Regions from separate parts of the Pantoea sp. SGAir0183 genome, predicted to be linked through region 1. Evidence: predicted binding sites of a transcription regulator. Region 1 holds the regulator's gene; each other region holds the start of a gene.
What was found. Region 1 encodes CRP, which controls carbon source genes, mostly activating them, when cyclic AMP is high. Its sites were predicted from a motif close to ATGTGANNNNNNTCACAT; they were not measured.
Positions count from the first base shown of each region.

Region 2: a site for CRP is predicted at 2,236-2,253, ahead of pth (aminoacyl-tRNA hydrolase). Genes of this name have one in related genera too.
Region 3: a site for CRP is predicted at 3,563-3,580, ahead of msrB (peptide-methionine (R)-S-oxide reductase MsrB). Genes of this name have one in related genera too.

Region 1 is NZ_CP028053.1:410,365-415,972, forward strand. It holds gene C1N59_RS01870 (bifunctional acetylornithine/succinyldiaminopimelate transaminase) at 1-223, shown strand, start outside; gene C1N59_RS01875 (YccS/YhfK family putative transporter) at 225-2,300, opposite strand; gene crp (cAMP-activated global transcriptional regulator CRP) at 2,359-2,991, opposite strand; gene C1N59_RS01885 (OsmC family protein) at 3,294-3,698, shown strand; gene C1N59_RS01890 (phosphoribulokinase) at 3,728-4,597, opposite strand; gene C1N59_RS01895 (YheU family protein) at 4,659-4,877, opposite strand; gene C1N59_RS01900 (hydrolase) at 4,882-5,608, opposite strand, start outside.
Region 2 is NZ_CP028053.1:2,559,143-2,564,750, forward strand. It holds gene prs (ribose-phosphate diphosphokinase) at 1-509, shown strand, start outside; gene C1N59_RS11900 (GGDEF domain-containing protein) at 730-1,878, shown strand; gene ychH (stress-induced protein YchH) at 1,879-2,154, opposite strand; gene pth (aminoacyl-tRNA hydrolase) at 2,413-3,000, shown strand; gene ychF (redox-regulated ATPase YchF) at 3,108-4,199, shown strand; gene C1N59_RS11920 (methyl-accepting chemotaxis protein) at 4,501-5,608, opposite strand, start outside.
Region 3 is NZ_CP028053.1:1,995,316-2,000,923, reverse strand. It holds gene sppA (signal peptide peptidase SppA) at 1-943, shown strand, start outside; gene ansA (asparaginase) at 1,029-2,042, shown strand; gene pncA (bifunctional nicotinamidase/pyrazinamidase) at 2,059-2,667, shown strand; gene C1N59_RS09285 (YeaC family protein) at 2,752-3,033, opposite strand; gene msrB (peptide-methionine (R)-S-oxide reductase MsrB) at 3,036-3,446, opposite strand; gene gapA (glyceraldehyde-3-phosphate dehydrogenase) at 3,787-4,785, shown strand; gene C1N59_RS09270 (D-hexose-6-phosphate mutarotase) at 4,858-5,608, shown strand, end outside.

The DNA of each region.
Region 1 (5,608 bases):
CGATATTCGCGGCAAAGGCTTACTGGTAGGCGCGGCCCTGAAGCCGCAACATGCCGGAAAATCACGCGATATCCTCAATGCCGCCGCGGCTGAAGGCGTTATGGTGCTGGTGGCTGGTACGGATGTGATGCGTTTTGCCCCTTCACTGATTATTGAACCCGCCGATATTGAAGAAGGCATGGCGCGCTTTGCCAAAGCGGCCGGGAAAGTCCTGGCTGCCTGAGTTATTTTCGACCCAGACTACGAATCAGCCAGCGACCATGATGCGGTCGCTGGTTCCACGCCAGCGATGAGATCGTGTGCATCACCTTAAGATGATCCAGAATGCGCCTGATGTGCTGCTCCAGTACTGTGACCGGTCCCTCGTTGATATCTTCAATCCCCTGTAAAAGATCGGTTTGCGAACTTTCGCCATCATATTCAAGCCGCTGCTGGCAACGCTGCAGCGCAATTTCACACCATTGCAGATAGTGCTCCGCCAGCGTAGGCGGCAGCATGGTATGTTCGCGTGCCAGAATCGTCATGGCGTTGATGTGCTCAACGATAAACTGGCTGTGCGTGACCCATAAACGCATATCCTGTAAATAGCGTGCGTTAAACCCCGGCTCCTGCATCGCCTGATTTAGTGAGTTAAAGACTGCATTGTGGGCCTGATTAACGTTAACGCGCTGATAGGCGAGTACCTCGGGAGACTGTTCCGGACCAAGCAACATGCGTAACGCGTCCTGGAAAGCCTCAAGCACATCATGTGCGTTCTGTCGTAGCAGGGCACTTTGCCATTGCGGCCAAAGCCATAACGTTCCGCCAAACGCAATCAGGCAGCCCATCAGGGTATCCAGCAGGCGCGGCAGTAAGAATTGTGCGCCGTTAAGTGACAGAAGTTGCAGGGTATATACCGCGGTGACCGTGAACCCCACCATCGACCAGCCGTAAAACTGGCGGGTAAAGCGATAGCTGATAAAGGTAATCACCAGCATGATGCTCAACACCAGCGGTTCAGGGACATCCAGCCGCAGCGAGGCTGCCGCAATCACCAGCCCGGCAAAGGTGCCCAGCGCACGGTGCTGAATACGCACCCGTGTAGCGCTGTAGTTACTCTGGCTGACAAACATAATGGTCATCAGAATCCAGTAGGGTTTGGGAATCGAAAAGAACAGCGCCAGCCCGCTACCCAGCATCAGCATCACAGAAAAACGTCCGGCCGTGCGCAGGGCAGAAGAGCGCAGCGAGAGATAGCTTCTGAGTGCGGGCAGAAGCGGTAAACGGCGCTGGCGATCCGCCATCAAATCACGCTGATAAAGGGGCTTTTGTGTACGCAGTACCCGTGCGATGCGGCTGAAGTGATAAAGGCAAAAATTTCCTACCGGATTGTCCGGGTGCTGACGGGCGATTTTTTCCAGTGCCCCCAGCTGCTTGTCCATATCAAAGCGACTGGACAGTTGGTGGTACAGGATGTTGTCTGCCAGCTCACGTAAACGGGCGGAAATGGTTTTCGCATTCCAGCGAATCACGGCCTCAGCATGGCTTTGTTCTACCAGTTTTTGCACTTCTTCTGGCTGATGCAGGCTGACAGAAATGTGTTCCTGTAAATCCAGTGCGACCTGAAAAGCGCGGGTCAGTCGCTTATGACTGTGATCGCGGCTGGCGGACAGCATATGCATCTGCTGATAACAGGTGTTGATGAGGTCGATTGCTTTTTGTTGCCGCGCCAGCAACGGTGGTAGCGCCTTCTCCGGATCGGTAAGTTGCGTCAACAAGGTGTACTTGGCGTCACAATAGTTCGCCAGTTCGCGGTAAATCAGACTCAGGCTTTCACGCATTGGCTGCTCTTTCCACAGCCAAAACCAGAACCAGTTAAACAGGCCATACCACAGCGTACCGCCGATGTAGAGCAGGGGCGGTACGTAAATGGGCATGCGGCCAATCAGGCTGGTGGTAAATATCGCTGCGATCAGTGTGGCAGGGAGTAACCGTGCGTGCAGTGGGCTGATTTCACCTGTCACGCCCAGCAGCAAAGGCAGAGCGAAAAGAATAAGCGGTAAGGGCACGTCTTTAAACAGAAGCCACTGCATCAGTAAGCTACCCAGGGCAAACAGGCTGCCGCCGACAATCAGGCGTTTAAAGAAGCGTTTGTGGGGTGTATCCAGACCGGCAATATTGCAGCAGGCAGGCACCAATGAGAACAGCAATCCTTTTTGCAGATCGCCAAACAGCCAGCCGAGCGCGACGGGGAGACACAACACCAGTGTCTGGCGCAGGGCATAGTTAACTTCAGGGTGATAAATTATTCTTCGCCACATCGGCTCAACGCAAATAATTCACGGCATAACGTTGCCATTATGCCGTGAAGAATAAAGCTTAGCGCGTGCCGTAAACAACAATTGTTTTGCCGTGTGCGGAGATCAGATTCTGGTCTTCCAGCATCTTCAAAATACGTCCCACGGTTTCACGTGAACATCCCACGATTTGGCCAATTTCCTGACGCGTAATTTTAATTTGCATGCCGTCAGGATGCGTCATGGCATCCGGCTGTTTCGCCAGGTTGAGCAACGTCTGCGCAATGCGACCGGTGACATCAAGGAACGCGAGGTTGCCCACTTTTTCCGATGTGACCTGCAGACGGCGCGCCATTTGCGAGGAGAGGCGCATGAGGATGTCCGGATTCACCTGAATCAGCTGACGGAATTTTTTGTAGGAAATCTCTGCCACTTCGCACGCGGTTTTCGCACGTACCCAGGCGCTGCGCTCCTGACCTTCTTCGAACAGGCCAAGCTCACCAATAAAGTCGCCCTGATTCAGATAGGACAGAATCATCTCCTTGCCTTCTTCATCCTTAATCAGTACCGCAACGGAACCTTTAACGATGTAGTAAAGCGTTTCCGCCTTTTCACCTTGATGAATGAGCGTACTTTTGGATGGATACTTGTGAATATGGCAATGGGACAGGAACCATTCAAGTGTAGGGTCTGTTTGCGGTTTGCCGAGAACCATTCGCTATTATCCTCTGTTGTAATCGTGCCCAAAATACAGGGCTCTGTTTCCCTGCCAGGCGATGTAAGCGTTAAGCGTCTTTCCATTCAGGAAATTATTCGGGCTGCATTCGGCGCAGTGCGCATCATTCTTCCCGGCTTCGTCTTCGGATGACGAAAAATATTTTCAGCTCTGTTTGTAGCACAGCTTACGTCGACTGTCTTGTGTTGTCTCGCTTCAGCAAGATGGCGTTTTCTCTGGATTGCTGTTTCCCAGGCAAAAGCGTACGCTGAGCCAAAACAGGGTATTCTGAGGTCAAAATTATGCAGGCACGCGTCAAATGGGTTGAAGGGTTAACATTCCTGGGGGAATCATCGTCCGGCCATCAGGTACTGATGGATGGCAATTCTGGCGATAAAGCGCCGAGCCCTATGGAGATGGTGCTGATGGCGGCAGGGGGATGCAGCGCCATTGACGTTGTGTCAATTTTGCAAAAAGGCCGCAACGATGTGGTTGATTGCGAAGTGAAACTATTGTCTGAACGTCGGGAAGAAGCCCCCCGCATCTTTACCCATATCAATCTGCATTTTATCGTCAGCGGCAACGCACTTTCGGATAAAGCCGTGGCACGCGCTGTCGATCTGTCAGCGGAAAAATATTGCTCTGTCGCCATCATGTTAGGCAAAGGCGTCAACATTACCCACAGCTACGAAGTGATCGCGCTGTAATCTCACAGAGGCCAGGCTGGCCTCTGTGGTTATTCAATCCGTTTCCCTTCCATGAGCCGTTTTACTAACGGCGCCATAATTAACTCCATCGCCAGTCCCATTTTGCCGCCGGGTACCACCAGCGTGTTGATATTGGAAATAAACGATCCCTGCAGCATGGCCAGCAGATAGGGAAAATCAATGTCTTCCAGCCCCTGAAAGTGGATAACCACAAAGCTTTCATCCAGCGAAGGGATGGTGCGCGCGGCAAAGGGATTAGAGGTATCCACCGTGGGGACGCGCTGAAAGTTAATATGGGTTCGTGAAAACTGCGGCGTAATGAAATTGATGTAATCTTCCATGGAACGCACTACCGAATCCATCACCGCTTCGCGTGAATGGCCACGCTCGCTGGTATCGCGCACCAGTTTCTGAATCCACTCCAGGTTGACGATGGGCACGACGCCGACCAGCAAATCGACTTTTTCCGCCACATTGTGTTGTGCAGTCACCACGCCGCCGTGCAAGCCTTCATAAAACAGCACATCCATATCCGGAGGTAACGGTTGCCAGGGCGTGAAGGTGCCGGGAACCTGGTTCCAGGGAACGGCTTCATCATAGGTGTGCAGATACTTACGCGACTGGCCCTTACCGTGTTCGCCGTATTCGATGAACGTTTGCTCCAGCAGGCCAAAATCATTCGCCTCCGGGCCAAAGTAGCTGATATGTCGCCCCAGATCGCGCGCTTTTCGGATAGCCATGTCCATTTCGGGTCGGGTAAAGCGGTGAAAACTGTCCCCTTCCAGTTCGGCAGCGTGCAAACCGAGTTGCTGAAAAATTTTACGGAACGCCAGGCTGGTGGTGGTGGTTCCCGCACCGCTGGAGCCCGTTACCGCGATAATCGGATGGCGTGCAGACATAGTTGAAGTCCCTGTGACGTCGGGCGATGAGCATTGTTAGCACGATTTTCCGTTCGTTGCATCAGCCACGAAACTCGCTTTTGCGCATGATGTTGACCGACTCGTGCAGTTCCGACCATACCAGAACGACCTCGCCGTGCTCCAGCTGACGACGCACATCGGCGACTTTTTCCGTCAGGCTGAGCTCCTGCTCGCCGTAATCCGTGCCTTCACGCAAAACAAACGCTTCGATAAGATTTTCAAGGGTTTCGGGAGAAACCTGTTCCCAGGGAATAATCACAGAGTCAGTTATCCAGATAAGAGGAAATCCACTGTGGCACGCGCTGCTCCAGCCACAACCGAGGCTGACGCAGGGTGCCACTGACGAAACCAACATGCCCACCCTGCTGTGTCAGCTGATAGGTAATAGTGGCAGATAATTGCGCAGGCTGCGGGATCACCTCATCGCTCATGAACGGGTCATCTTTTGCATGGATGATGAGCAGCGGTTTTGTCACGAACTTAAGGCGCGGCATAGCGCTGGCGCGACGGTAATAATCCGTGGCGTCGGCAAAACCATGCGCCCGGGCCGTGATCGCGTCGTCAAAGTCCCGCAGACGGCGCAGGGCGTTAAGCTGAATGAGGTTCACCGGCAACGTGTCGGGCCAGGCCCGCAGTTTACGCTGGGCATTCTTTTTTAACTGGCTTAACAGGTAACGCTGATAAACCTGTGAAAAGCCGCGCTCCAGTCGGGCGCTGCAGGGTTCCAGCATCAGGGGCGCAGACACAATCACGCCCGCGTCAATCAGGGCTTCATCACCTTGCTGGCCTAACAGGCAACCGAGCATATTCCCGCCCAGCGAGAAGCCGACAGCAGTTGTGGGCACCCGGCCCCAGCGCGTCGTCAGCCAGTGCAGGAAAAAACGCGCATCCTCGGTTTCACCGGAGTGGTATATCCGGTTCAGACGGTTCGGCTCACCGCTGCAGCCGCGAAAATGCATTACTACCGCCAGCCAGCCACGCTGTTTGCAC
Region 2 (5,608 bases), 2.1 Mb from region 1:
TCGGCAGTCCCATTCTGCTGGAGGATATGTTACAGATTGGCCTGGAAAACCCGATTGTTGTTTCGCCTGACATTGGCGGCGTGGTTCGTGCCCGTGCTATTGCGAAACTGCTGAACGACACCGATATGGCCATCATCGACAAACGTCGCCCGCGTGCGAACGTTTCTCAGGTTATGCATATCATTGGTGACGTTGCGGGCCGTGACTGTGTGCTGGTCGATGACATGATCGACACCGGCGGCACACTGTGCAAAGCCGCGGAAGCGCTGAAAGAGCGCGGTGCCAAGCGCGTGTTCGCGTACGCGACGCACCCTATCTTCTCCGGTAACGCGGTGGAAAACTTACGTAAATCTGTCATCGATCAGGTTATCGTGTGTGACACCATTCCGTTATCCGAAGAGATGAAGTCGCTGCCAAACGTCCGTACCCTGACGCTGTCAGGCATGCTGGCCGAAGCCATTCGCCGCATCAGTAACGAAGAGTCCATTTCGGCAATGTTCGAACACTAATCTTCGCAGGCCGGACACGCTGTCCGGCCTTTTCTTTTGTCTGTGCCGTTCCCCTTCCGACAAAGCTGCTTGATTCACAGAAATTTTCGTTATGAGTCACCGCCGTTATTGTCACGCTTACTACGAAAAACTCTTTCGCTGAAATTATCTTATCTGCTCTTTTGCCATTCTGCGTTGAGTGGTACTTTGCCCGCACTTTTTATTGCGATCGTTTTCCACTATGAACCTCGACGTCTATACGTTATTTATTTGCGAACTCTACGTACTGGGGTTTATGAGTCTGATCCTGGCATTTGCCTGGGTCGGTTCGCATTACGATCGCACGCTGGGCTATGTTTGCGTGGCCATTTTACTGACGCTGGTCGCCTTTATTCTCAGTAGCCTGCGCAGCCAGGGCTATCAGTTTTTACCGGTGGCCATGAGCAACGTGTTGCTTATGCTGGCTTACGGGGGATTGTTCAGCGCGTTTCGCACCTTTTGCGGTAAGCAGCCGGGGATGAGTGGTCTGGTCGGGGCGCTGATCTGGTCACTGCTCTGCCTGATTCCGGGATTTTATTACAGCTTATCGCTGCGCGTACTGGTGCTCTGCCTGCTCTGCATCGGGTATACCGGAGCGCTTATCTATTTTCTCTGGCTGGCGCGGCGCAATATGGATGCAACGTTCTGGCCTGCCCAGCTCCTGCTCTGGATTCACCTGATATTCCATGTGGCTCGCATATTTCTGGATAATTCCCGCCCGGTCGGCGTTCAGGGCGCGATAAGCGGATCGAATTTCTCCGTCTATGTGATTATGGAATCCATGCTGTTTGTCATTGGGTTTACCGTGACGATTCTGGCGATGGTCAATGAGCGGACGCGCAATGCGCTGAAAGCGGCTTCACTGCACGATCCTCTGACCAATATCTGGAACCGTCGTGCGCTGTTTACCGGGGCCGAGGTGATGATTGAAGCCTGTCAGAAGCAGAATAAAGCGCTGACGGTGGTGTTATTCGATCTGGACCATTTTAAAGGTATTAATGACCGCTACGGGCATCATCAGGGCGACCAGGTTCTGATTGATTTCAGTCACCGTGTGTCCGGCATGCTGCCTGAAGGGGCGCGCTTTGCGCGACTGGGCGGCGAAGAATTTGCCGCCCTTCTGCCGATGATGTCAGCGCAGGCTAACGTCTGGTGCGAGCAGGTGCGCCAGGCGATCCACCTTTCCCGACCGGGACAGATTCCCTATTCCGTCAGCATTGGCTTCTCTACCGCCGACAATCGCCACATTGATTTTAGCGAACTGATGGCGCTGGCTGACAAAGCGCTCTATCAGGCAAAAGCCAAAGGCAGAAACCGAACCCAACCCTGCCTGACGTTGCCGGGAACGTGATTATGACGAGTGATGGCTGCGGCGGCAGCGTTTATCGCCATAATGCCGCTCCCAGTAATAGCGATCTTCGACTTTTTCACGACCGCTAATGCAGGCACCGGCCAGCCATAACAGTGCGCCAAAGAAAATCCCAAACATCGCGCCCTGCGCCAGTATCTGCGGCAGATTTAAAGAGGGAAGTTGGTTAATAATCGAAAAACCAACGCCGAGTACCATGGTCACTAAGCCCAGTGCCATTAAGGCATTTCCTGCCATACTTGAGTGATGACGTTTCATCTTTCACCTCCTGACGGTGCGGTCCGATGAGCGCACACAATGTTAACCTGTCAGTAGTTTAGGCAATGACAGCAGGCTAATTTGTGCACTTCGTCACACTCAGAACAGGATAAGTGTGACCAAAGCATAATTACAGCTTATTGATTTAGATGAAAAACAATTAATCACCGACACTAATAATTCGTGGCTCACACTTTGTGATCCGCAGCCTGGCACAGTAAACTACTGCCCTTTGGTGATAACAGCAGGATATTCCTTGTGAGCAGCATTAAACTGATTGTCGGCCTGGCGAATCCCGGTGCGGAATATGCCGCCACGCGCCATAACGCGGGGGCGTGGTATCTGGATTTGCTGGCTGAGCGGCACAATCAGTCGTTAAAAGAAGAAGCCAAATTTTTCGGTTATACGGCGCGACTGGCGCTGGCGGGCGAAGATGTCCGACTGCTGGTGCCCACCACCTTTATGAACCTCAGCGGCAAAGCGGTCGCGGCGATGGCGACCTTCTACCGTATTGCGCCCGAAGAAATTTTAGTGGCGCACGATGAACTCGATCTGCCACCGGGCATTGCGAAATTCAAACAAGGCGGCGGTCACGGCGGTCATAACGGCCTGAAAGACATCATCAGCAAGCTGGGCAATAATAATAACTTTCATCGCCTGCGCATCGGTATCGGCCATCCCGGTGACCGCAACAAAGTGACCGGATTTGTGTTAGGCAAACCGCCCGCCAGTGAGCAAAAGCTGATCGATGACGCCATTGATGAAGCAGCGCGCTGCACCGAACTGTGGCTGAAGGAAGATCGCATTAAGGCAATGAACCGCCTGCATGCCTTTAAGCCTGTCTAATCGCCCCGATTGTCGCGAATCTGTGTATAATGCGCGAAAATTATCTTACGTTTCCGGCGGCGCCTGCGTCCAGGCGTTGCCCATCCAGCTATAAAGGGTATTAAACCATGGGATTCAAATGCGGTATCGTGGGCCTGCCAAATGTCGGTAAATCCACTCTGTTTAACGCGCTGACAAAAGCGGGTATTGAAGCGGCGAACTTCCCCTTCTGCACCATTGAACCCAACACGGGCGTTGTACCTATGCCTGACCTGCGTCTGGATCAGCTGTCCGAGATCGTCAAGCCACAGCGCGTGGTTCCGACTACCATGGAATTCGTCGATATCGCCGGTCTGGTAAAAGGTGCATCGAAAGGTGAGGGCCTGGGCAACCAGTTCCTGACCAATATCCGTGAAACCGAAGCGATCGGCCACGTGGTTCGCTGCTTTGAAAACGACAATATTATCCACGTGAATAATAAAGTCGATCCGGCTGATGATATCGAAACCATCAACACCGAGCTGGCGCTGGCGGATCTGGACACCTGTGAACGTGCACTGCAGCGCGTGCAGAAAAAAGCCAAAGGTGGCGATAAAGACGCGAAAGCGGAACAGGCGGCGCTGGAGAAATGTCTGCCTCATCTGGAAAACGCGGGCATGCTGCGCGCGCTGGATCTGACCGATGAGGACAAAGCCGCTCTGCGCTATCTGAGCTTCCTGACGCTCAAGCCCACGATGTACATTGCTAACGTCAACGAAGATGGCTTTGAAAACAACCCGTACCTGGATAAAGTGCGCGAAATCGCCGCCAAAGAAGGTTCTGTCGTTGTGCCAGTCTGTGCCTCTGTCGAATCTGATATCGCCGAACTGGAAGACGAAGATCGTGACGAGTTTATGGCCGAGCTGGGCATCGAAGAGCCAGGCCTGAACCGCGTGATTCGTGCCGGTTACGCACTGCTGAATCTGCAGACCTATTTCACCGCCGGCGTCAAAGAAGTACGCGCATGGACTATCCCTGTTGGCGCCACCGCCCCACAGGCCGCCGGTAAAATCCACACCGACTTCGAGAAAGGCTTTATTCGCGCACAAACGATCGCGTTTGAAGACTTTATTACCTATAAGGGTGAGCAAGGCGCGAAAGAAGCGGGCAAGATGCGTTCAGAAGGCAAAGAGTACATCGTTAAAGATGGCGATGTGATGAATTTCTTGTTTAACGTCTAATCCCTGTAGTTAAAACAAACTGCACGTGAGTGAACAAGGTTGTGAAAGCCACGCGAATGCGTGGCTTTTTCGTTTTAAAGCTTCACAGAACAGGTTTGAAAAAAGCCACTAAGACATTGAGGATCAAACGCAACGTAGGCTGAATTTTCCGTCTTGAAAATAAGGCGGCTAATAAGCAACCTGACGAGGTGTGATAAATAACAACAAGAAAGCCCGGGTTCACTTTGCCATCACCTCAGTTGTTATCCCTGCTTAACAGAGACTGGCGCAGGGCCTTCCTGGTCGCGGCGCCAGCAGTGACTTATCGTGACGAGGAAAGTGTCTGCAGCACTCTCAGCTCGGCGACCGCTTCCTGCATCGCATCCATACCTGCCGTTAAGGTGCGCAGATTATCCAGCTGTTTCGCCATCCCTGCCCGTTCATGGCGGCTTCGATCGCTCATGGCGGCAATCGCATCGGCAGCCTGGATACTGCGGTCTGCCATGTCCGTCGCGGTTTGTACCGTGTTTGTCGCGACATCGCGGATACGCGAGATCGTGTCGACCGCATCATTAATGTTGCTAGCGGTCGCTTCAGCCTGCTCTTTCGAGGATTGCGCCAGACGGCGAACTTCCCCTGCCACAACGGCAAATCCTCTGCCAGCTTCCCCCGCGCGTGCAGCCTCGACAGCGGCATTGAGCGCCAGAATATTGGTCTGGAAAGCGATATTGCTGATGCCGTGCGTAATAACGTTGATGCCGTTAGATATCGCTTCCAGATCGTCCAGCCCGCCCCCCAGGCGCCCTTGTGCCTGCTGGCTTTCTTTGGCGAGAGTGCTGATAGCGCGAATGCTGCTTTCGGCCATCGACAACGCTTCGCTCTGGCTCTGGGTTGCCGCCTCAAGTACCGGCAGCGCCTGAACGATAGGTGCCAACTCCTGCTGATAGTTCACCACGCGAGCCAGCACGCCCGACTGGACGCGGTTTAGCGCTTCCCAGCGACGTAACGCGCGCTGCGCATAGTGCGCGGCATAGCTGGCATATTCCACCGGAAATTGCGCCATGGCGTTTACGTTATGATTGAAGAATACCAGTGCAGACAAGGTCTGATTGATCGGTACGCCCAGAATTTCACCAAAGCTGGAGAACCCGGCCGCCGGGATGCCTTTAAAGAAATGCGCATCGTGCAGCTTATCGGGATTGCCCTGTCGGCGCAGTATGCAGTCATTCATCAGGACCGCCGCCGGTTTGCCGTGACGTTGCGTAAAGGCCTGCCAGTCCCGCAGCGTAGCCTGTTTAAAATCGGTTTCACGCATTAAGTAAAGCCGATCGCCAAACTCCAGATCGCAAAAAAACTGTACACTGTGGCTGTCCATCTTCGCTACAGAACGAATGAAATACGCGTCACCTACCTTCACCGCAAACGTTAAA
Region 3 (5,608 bases), 1.6 Mb from region 1:
TGATTACCGTAACGTCAGCATTTATGATTACAACGTTAAACAGGATGCCAGCCAGCAAAAAGGCAACATTGCCGTGATTCTTGCCAGCGGTGCCATTATTGATGGTGATGAAACGCCGGGTAATGTGGGCGGCGATACGACAGCGGCGCAGATTCGCGATGCCCGACTGGATCCCAAAATCAAGGCCATTATTTTGCGGGTGAACAGCCCGGGCGGCAGCGTTACGGCGTCCGAAGCGATTCGTTCGGAACTGGCCGCAGCGAAAGCGGCAGGCAAACCGATTGTGGTCTCCATGGGCGGTATGGCAGCCTCGGGCGGCTACTGGATCTCGACGCCAGCCAGCTACATTATTGCCAGCCCCAGCACGCTGACCGGCTCTATCGGCATCTTTGGCGTGATTAACACGCTGGAGAACAGCCTGGCCTCGATTGGTGTGCATACCGATGGCGTCGCGACCTCACCCCTGGCAGACGTCGCAAGCACCAAAGCGCTGCCTGAGGAAGTGCAGCAACTGATGCAGTTGACCATTGAAAACGGCTACCACAACTTCGTGGGACTGGTGGCGACATCGCGCCATAAAACACCGGAACAGATCGATGCCATCGCGCAGGGGCACGTCTGGACGGGCAGCGATGCCAAAGCCAATGGTCTGGTCGATGCGCTGGGCGATTTTGACGATGCGGTGAAAAAAGCGGCTGAGCTGGCGAAGGTTTCCCAGCCAGAGCTTGACTGGTATCAGGAAGATCCCGGCTTCCTTGACGTGATGCTGAATCAGATGAACGCGTCTGTTCAGGCCGTGCTGCCTGACACGATGAAAGCCTGGCTGCCTGCGCCCATGTACGATGTGATGAGCGCGATGAAGAATCAGCCCGGCCTGTTTGACCATCTGAACGATCCGCAAAACCGCTATGCCTTCTGCCTGAACTGCGGCGAAGTGCGATAAACCTCTCAGCCCGACTGCTTGTCGGGCTGCTTTTCCCTGCTGTTCCCCTTATACTGCCCGTTTTACGGCAAGTCTGAGTTTACCTATGCAAAAGAAAAATATTTACGTTGCCTACACGGGCGGTACCATCGGTATGCAACGTTCTGCTCAAGGTTATATTCCGGTTTCTGGTCATCTGCAGCAGGAACTGGCGAAGATGCCTGAGTTCCATCGCCCGGAAATGCCTGACTTCACGATTCATGAGTATCAGCCTCTGATTGACTCTTCTGACATGACCCCGCAGGACTGGCAGTCGATCGCCGAAGATATCCGGCTGAACTATGATCGCTATGATGGTTTTGTCATTCTGCACGGCACGGATACCATGGCATTTACCGCCTCTGCCCTGTCGTTTATGCTAGAAAATCTGGCTAAGCCGGTCATCGTTACGGGCTCACAGATTCCGTTAGCCGAACTGCGTTCCGATGGCCAACAAAACCTGCTTAATTCCCTTTACGTCGCTGCGAATTATCCCATCAATGAGGTGACGCTGTTTTTCAACAACACACTCTATCGCGGTAACCGTACCACTAAAGCGCACGCGGACGGTTTCAACGCCTTTGCGTCCCCCAACCTGTCAGCCTTGCTGGAAGCCGGGATTCATATCCGTCGTCTTAATACGCCGCCTGCACCTCAGGGCAAAGGCGAGCTGATTGTTCATACCATTACCCCGCAACCTATTGGCGTGGTGACAATTTATCCGGGCATCTCTGCAGATGTCGTGCGTAACTTTTTACGTCAGCCGGTTAAGGCGCTGATTTTACGCTCGTACGGTGTCGGTAACGCGCCGCAAAACGCCGAGTTTCTGTCTGAACTTCAGCAGGCCAGCGAACGCGGCATTGTGGTCGTCAACCTGACCCAGTGTATTTCTGGCAAGGTCAATATGGGTGGCTACGCCACCGGGAATGCTCTGGAGCACGCTGGCGTCATCAGCGGCTTTGATCTGACGGTTGAAGCGGCGCTGACGAAACTTCACTATCTGTTGAGCCAGGATCTGTCCAGCGATCAGATCCGCGCCAAAATGCAGCAGAACCTGCGTGGCGAACTGACAGACCACTAAGATGGAGTCAACGGCAATGAAACGGGCATTAATCATTATCGACATCCAGAACGACTTCTGCCCCGGCGGCCCAATGGCCGTCAAAGAAGGCGATCATACGGTCGAGGTTGCTAACCGCTACGCCCGTGCTTTTCATGAGAATGGTGAGTGCGTCGTAGCCCTGCAGGACTGGCATCCAGCCGATCACGGTAGTTTTGCTTCCGTATCCGGCGAACCTGTCTATACCCTCGGTGAACTCAACGGCCTGCCACAGATCTGGTGGCCGGATCATGGCGTGCAGCATTCTGCGGGGGCTGATTTTCATCCCGGACTTGATCGCAGCCTGTTCGACGCGGTTTTCCATAAAGGGCAGGATCAGGACGTAGACAGCTACAGCGCCTTTTTTGACAACGGACACCGACGCAAGACAGAACTGGACAGTTGGTTACGCGCACGCGATATCACGCATCTGGTCATGCTGGGCCTGGCGACGGATTACTGCGTGAAGTACAGCGTGCTGGATGCACTTGAACTGGGTTATCAGGTCGAGGTCGTGGCGGCAGGCTGCCGTGGCGTTAATCTCAACCCAGAAGACAGCGACATCGCGCTGGCGCAGATGGCGGCTCAGGGCGCCGTCATTATCTGAAAAAGGGCTGGCTATACGCCAGCCCTTTTTGCTCTTCCATACGATGCCCGCCTGCGCGTGGCTGACTGGCGACTTACCGCGCCATTAATGCAGATGAATGCGCGTGACGTCCGGTTCGATACCAAACTCTTCTTTTAACTGCTTTTTCGATTTGGTCACCATTTCGCCATTTTTGCCGATGGTCATATGCTGTGGCGCATCATTATTGCGCGCCTGCCACATCATAACCAACTGCAGGCTGTTATCACGCTGTTGCTGCGTCAGCGCCACTCCATCCGGCCATTTTCCGGTTTCAACGGCCGTCATCAGGCGTTCATAAATTTCGGGTGTCATAGCATCAAGCATGGCTTCAAGTTGCTGTTTCATTGTTAGCCCTTAATCTCGTCGCCTTGTGGACTGGTGAAGTTCAGCGAGGCTGAGTTCACACAGTAACGCTCACCGGTCGGCTGCGGCCCATCAGGGAAAACATGGCCGAGATGAGAATCACAGTTGCCGCAACGGATTTCAATACGCTGCATACCGTGCGAGTTATCTTCCAGATAACGAATAGCCTCATCGCTGACGGGCTCATAAAAACTCGGCCAGCCACAGCCTGAATCGTATTTCGTCTCTGAAAGAAACAAGGGCGCGTTGCACACCAGGCAGTGATAAATCCCTTCCTGCTTGTTATGCAGCAGCGCACCGCTGTACGGCGGCTCCGTGCCACGCTGTTGCGTGACATAGCGCTGCATCTCAGTTAACTGGGCGATTTTTGCGTCGGGTGCGGTTTCTTTAGGCATTTGAGCAATTCCGGGATGTCATTCTGAAAAAATCGACTAGTATTCTAACAAATGATCAACATTAGTCGGGTCTTTTTTTGTGCTCTGCCCTTCGGTCCGTATCTTACAAGGTGGATTTGTGATTTTGATCACCTTTTCTCTGGCATATCCCTATATATTCGGCGAAGGTTTCAACAGAGCACGATGTTCGCGGAAGCGCGCAAGCGGTTGCGCGTCAAATAATTCCTGTTCGGTGGATTGACCTGTCGCAACAATTGACACGATTCCGCTTGACGCCTGGTAAGGTTTTTGTAATTTTACAGCCAACCTTTTATTCACTAACAACTAGCTGGTGGAATATATGACTATCAAAGTAGGTATCAACGGTTTTGGCCGTATCGGTCGCATCGTTTTCCGTGCTGCTCAACAGCGCTCTGACATCGAAATCGTTGCTATCAACGACCTGCTGGACGCTGACTACATGGCGTACATGCTGAAGTACGACTCTACTCACGGCCGTTTTGACGGCACCGTTGAAGTACAGGACGGCGCTCTGGTTGTTAACGGTAAGAAAATCCGTGTTACCGCTGAGAAAGATCCGGCTAACCTGAAGTGGGGCGAAGTGGGCGTTGACGTCGTTGCTGAAGCAACCGGTATCTTCCTGACCGACGAAACCGCACGTAAGCACATCACTGCTGGCGCGAAAAAAGTGGTTCTGACCGGTCCATCTAAAGATGACACCCCAATGTTTGTTCGTGGTGCTAACTTCGACAAATACCAGGGCCAGGACATCGTTTCTAACGCCTCTTGTACCACTAACTGTCTGGCCCCGCTGGCAAAAGTCATTAACGATAAATTTGGTATCGTTGAAGGCCTGATGACCACCGTACACGCCACTACCGCAACGCAGAAAACCGTTGATGGCCCGTCTCACAAAGACTGGCGCGGTGGTCGTGGTGCATCACAGAACATCATCCCGTCTTCTACCGGCGCCGCTAAAGCGGTAGGTAAAGTGCTGCCAGAACTGAACGGCAAACTGACCGGTATGGCATTCCGCGTACCTACGCCTAACGTTTCTGTTGTTGACCTGACCGTTCGTCTGGAAAAAGCTGCATCTTACAAAGAAATTTGTGCCGCTATCAAAGCCGCGGCTGAAGGCGAGATGAAAGACGTGCTGGGCTACGTTGAAGATGACGTGGTTTCTACCGACTTCAACGGCGAAGTTCTGACCTCAGTATTCGATGCCAAAGCCGGTATCGCGCTGAATGACAACTTCGTTAAACTGGTTTCCTGGTACGATAACGAAACCGGTTATTCAAACAAAGTTCTCGACCTGATTGCGCTGGTTGCTGCTAAATAAGGCAGCCAGACACGAGACAATAAGGGTGACTTCGGTCACCCTTTTTTTGATCCCTTCACTATGGAGTCAGGCATGCAAGACAAACTCTTTTCCCTTCCCGTGGTTAAACAAATCACGCCTTATCTGTCGCAACGTCAGGTGGGTGAACTCCCGGTTATCATTGTCAGCCATCCGCGTGTACGGGCGGCCGTGACCTTACAGGGCGCGCATCTGATTGCCTGGCAACCGAGCGGTGAGAAGCCCGTCATCTGGCTGAGCGATAAGAGCCCTTTCCTGCCTGGTAAGGCGATTCGCGGCGGTGTACCGATTTGCTGGCCCTGGTTTGGACCGGCAGGAGAGCCTGCCCATGGCTTTGCCCGAAATCAGTCATGGACGCTCTCTGCGCATGATGAAAACGAAGACGGCGTGCTGCTGACATTTGTGCTGGAAAGTACCCCACAAACGCTGAAACTGTGGCCGCATGACTTTACCCTTATCGCCCGCTTCCGTCTGGGCCAGCATTGCGAAATTGAGCTGGAAGCCTACGGTGATTATGAATCGACAGCCGCGCTACACAGCTATTTTAACGTGGCGGACAGTGCGAGCGTTGAGGTCACCGGACTGGGTGAACATTACATCGACAAGGTCAAAGATAACCAGCCGGGTCAGAGCGAGGGTAAACAGCGCTTTACCGAGCGCGTGGATCGTATCTTCACTGCGCCAAAAGACTGTTCAGTTATCAACGATCTGGCTGGAAAACGGCAAATTGAAGTGTACCACCATCACCATAGTGACGTTGTCACGTGGAATCCCGGTGTGGCGCTGTCGTGTAGCATGGCGGACA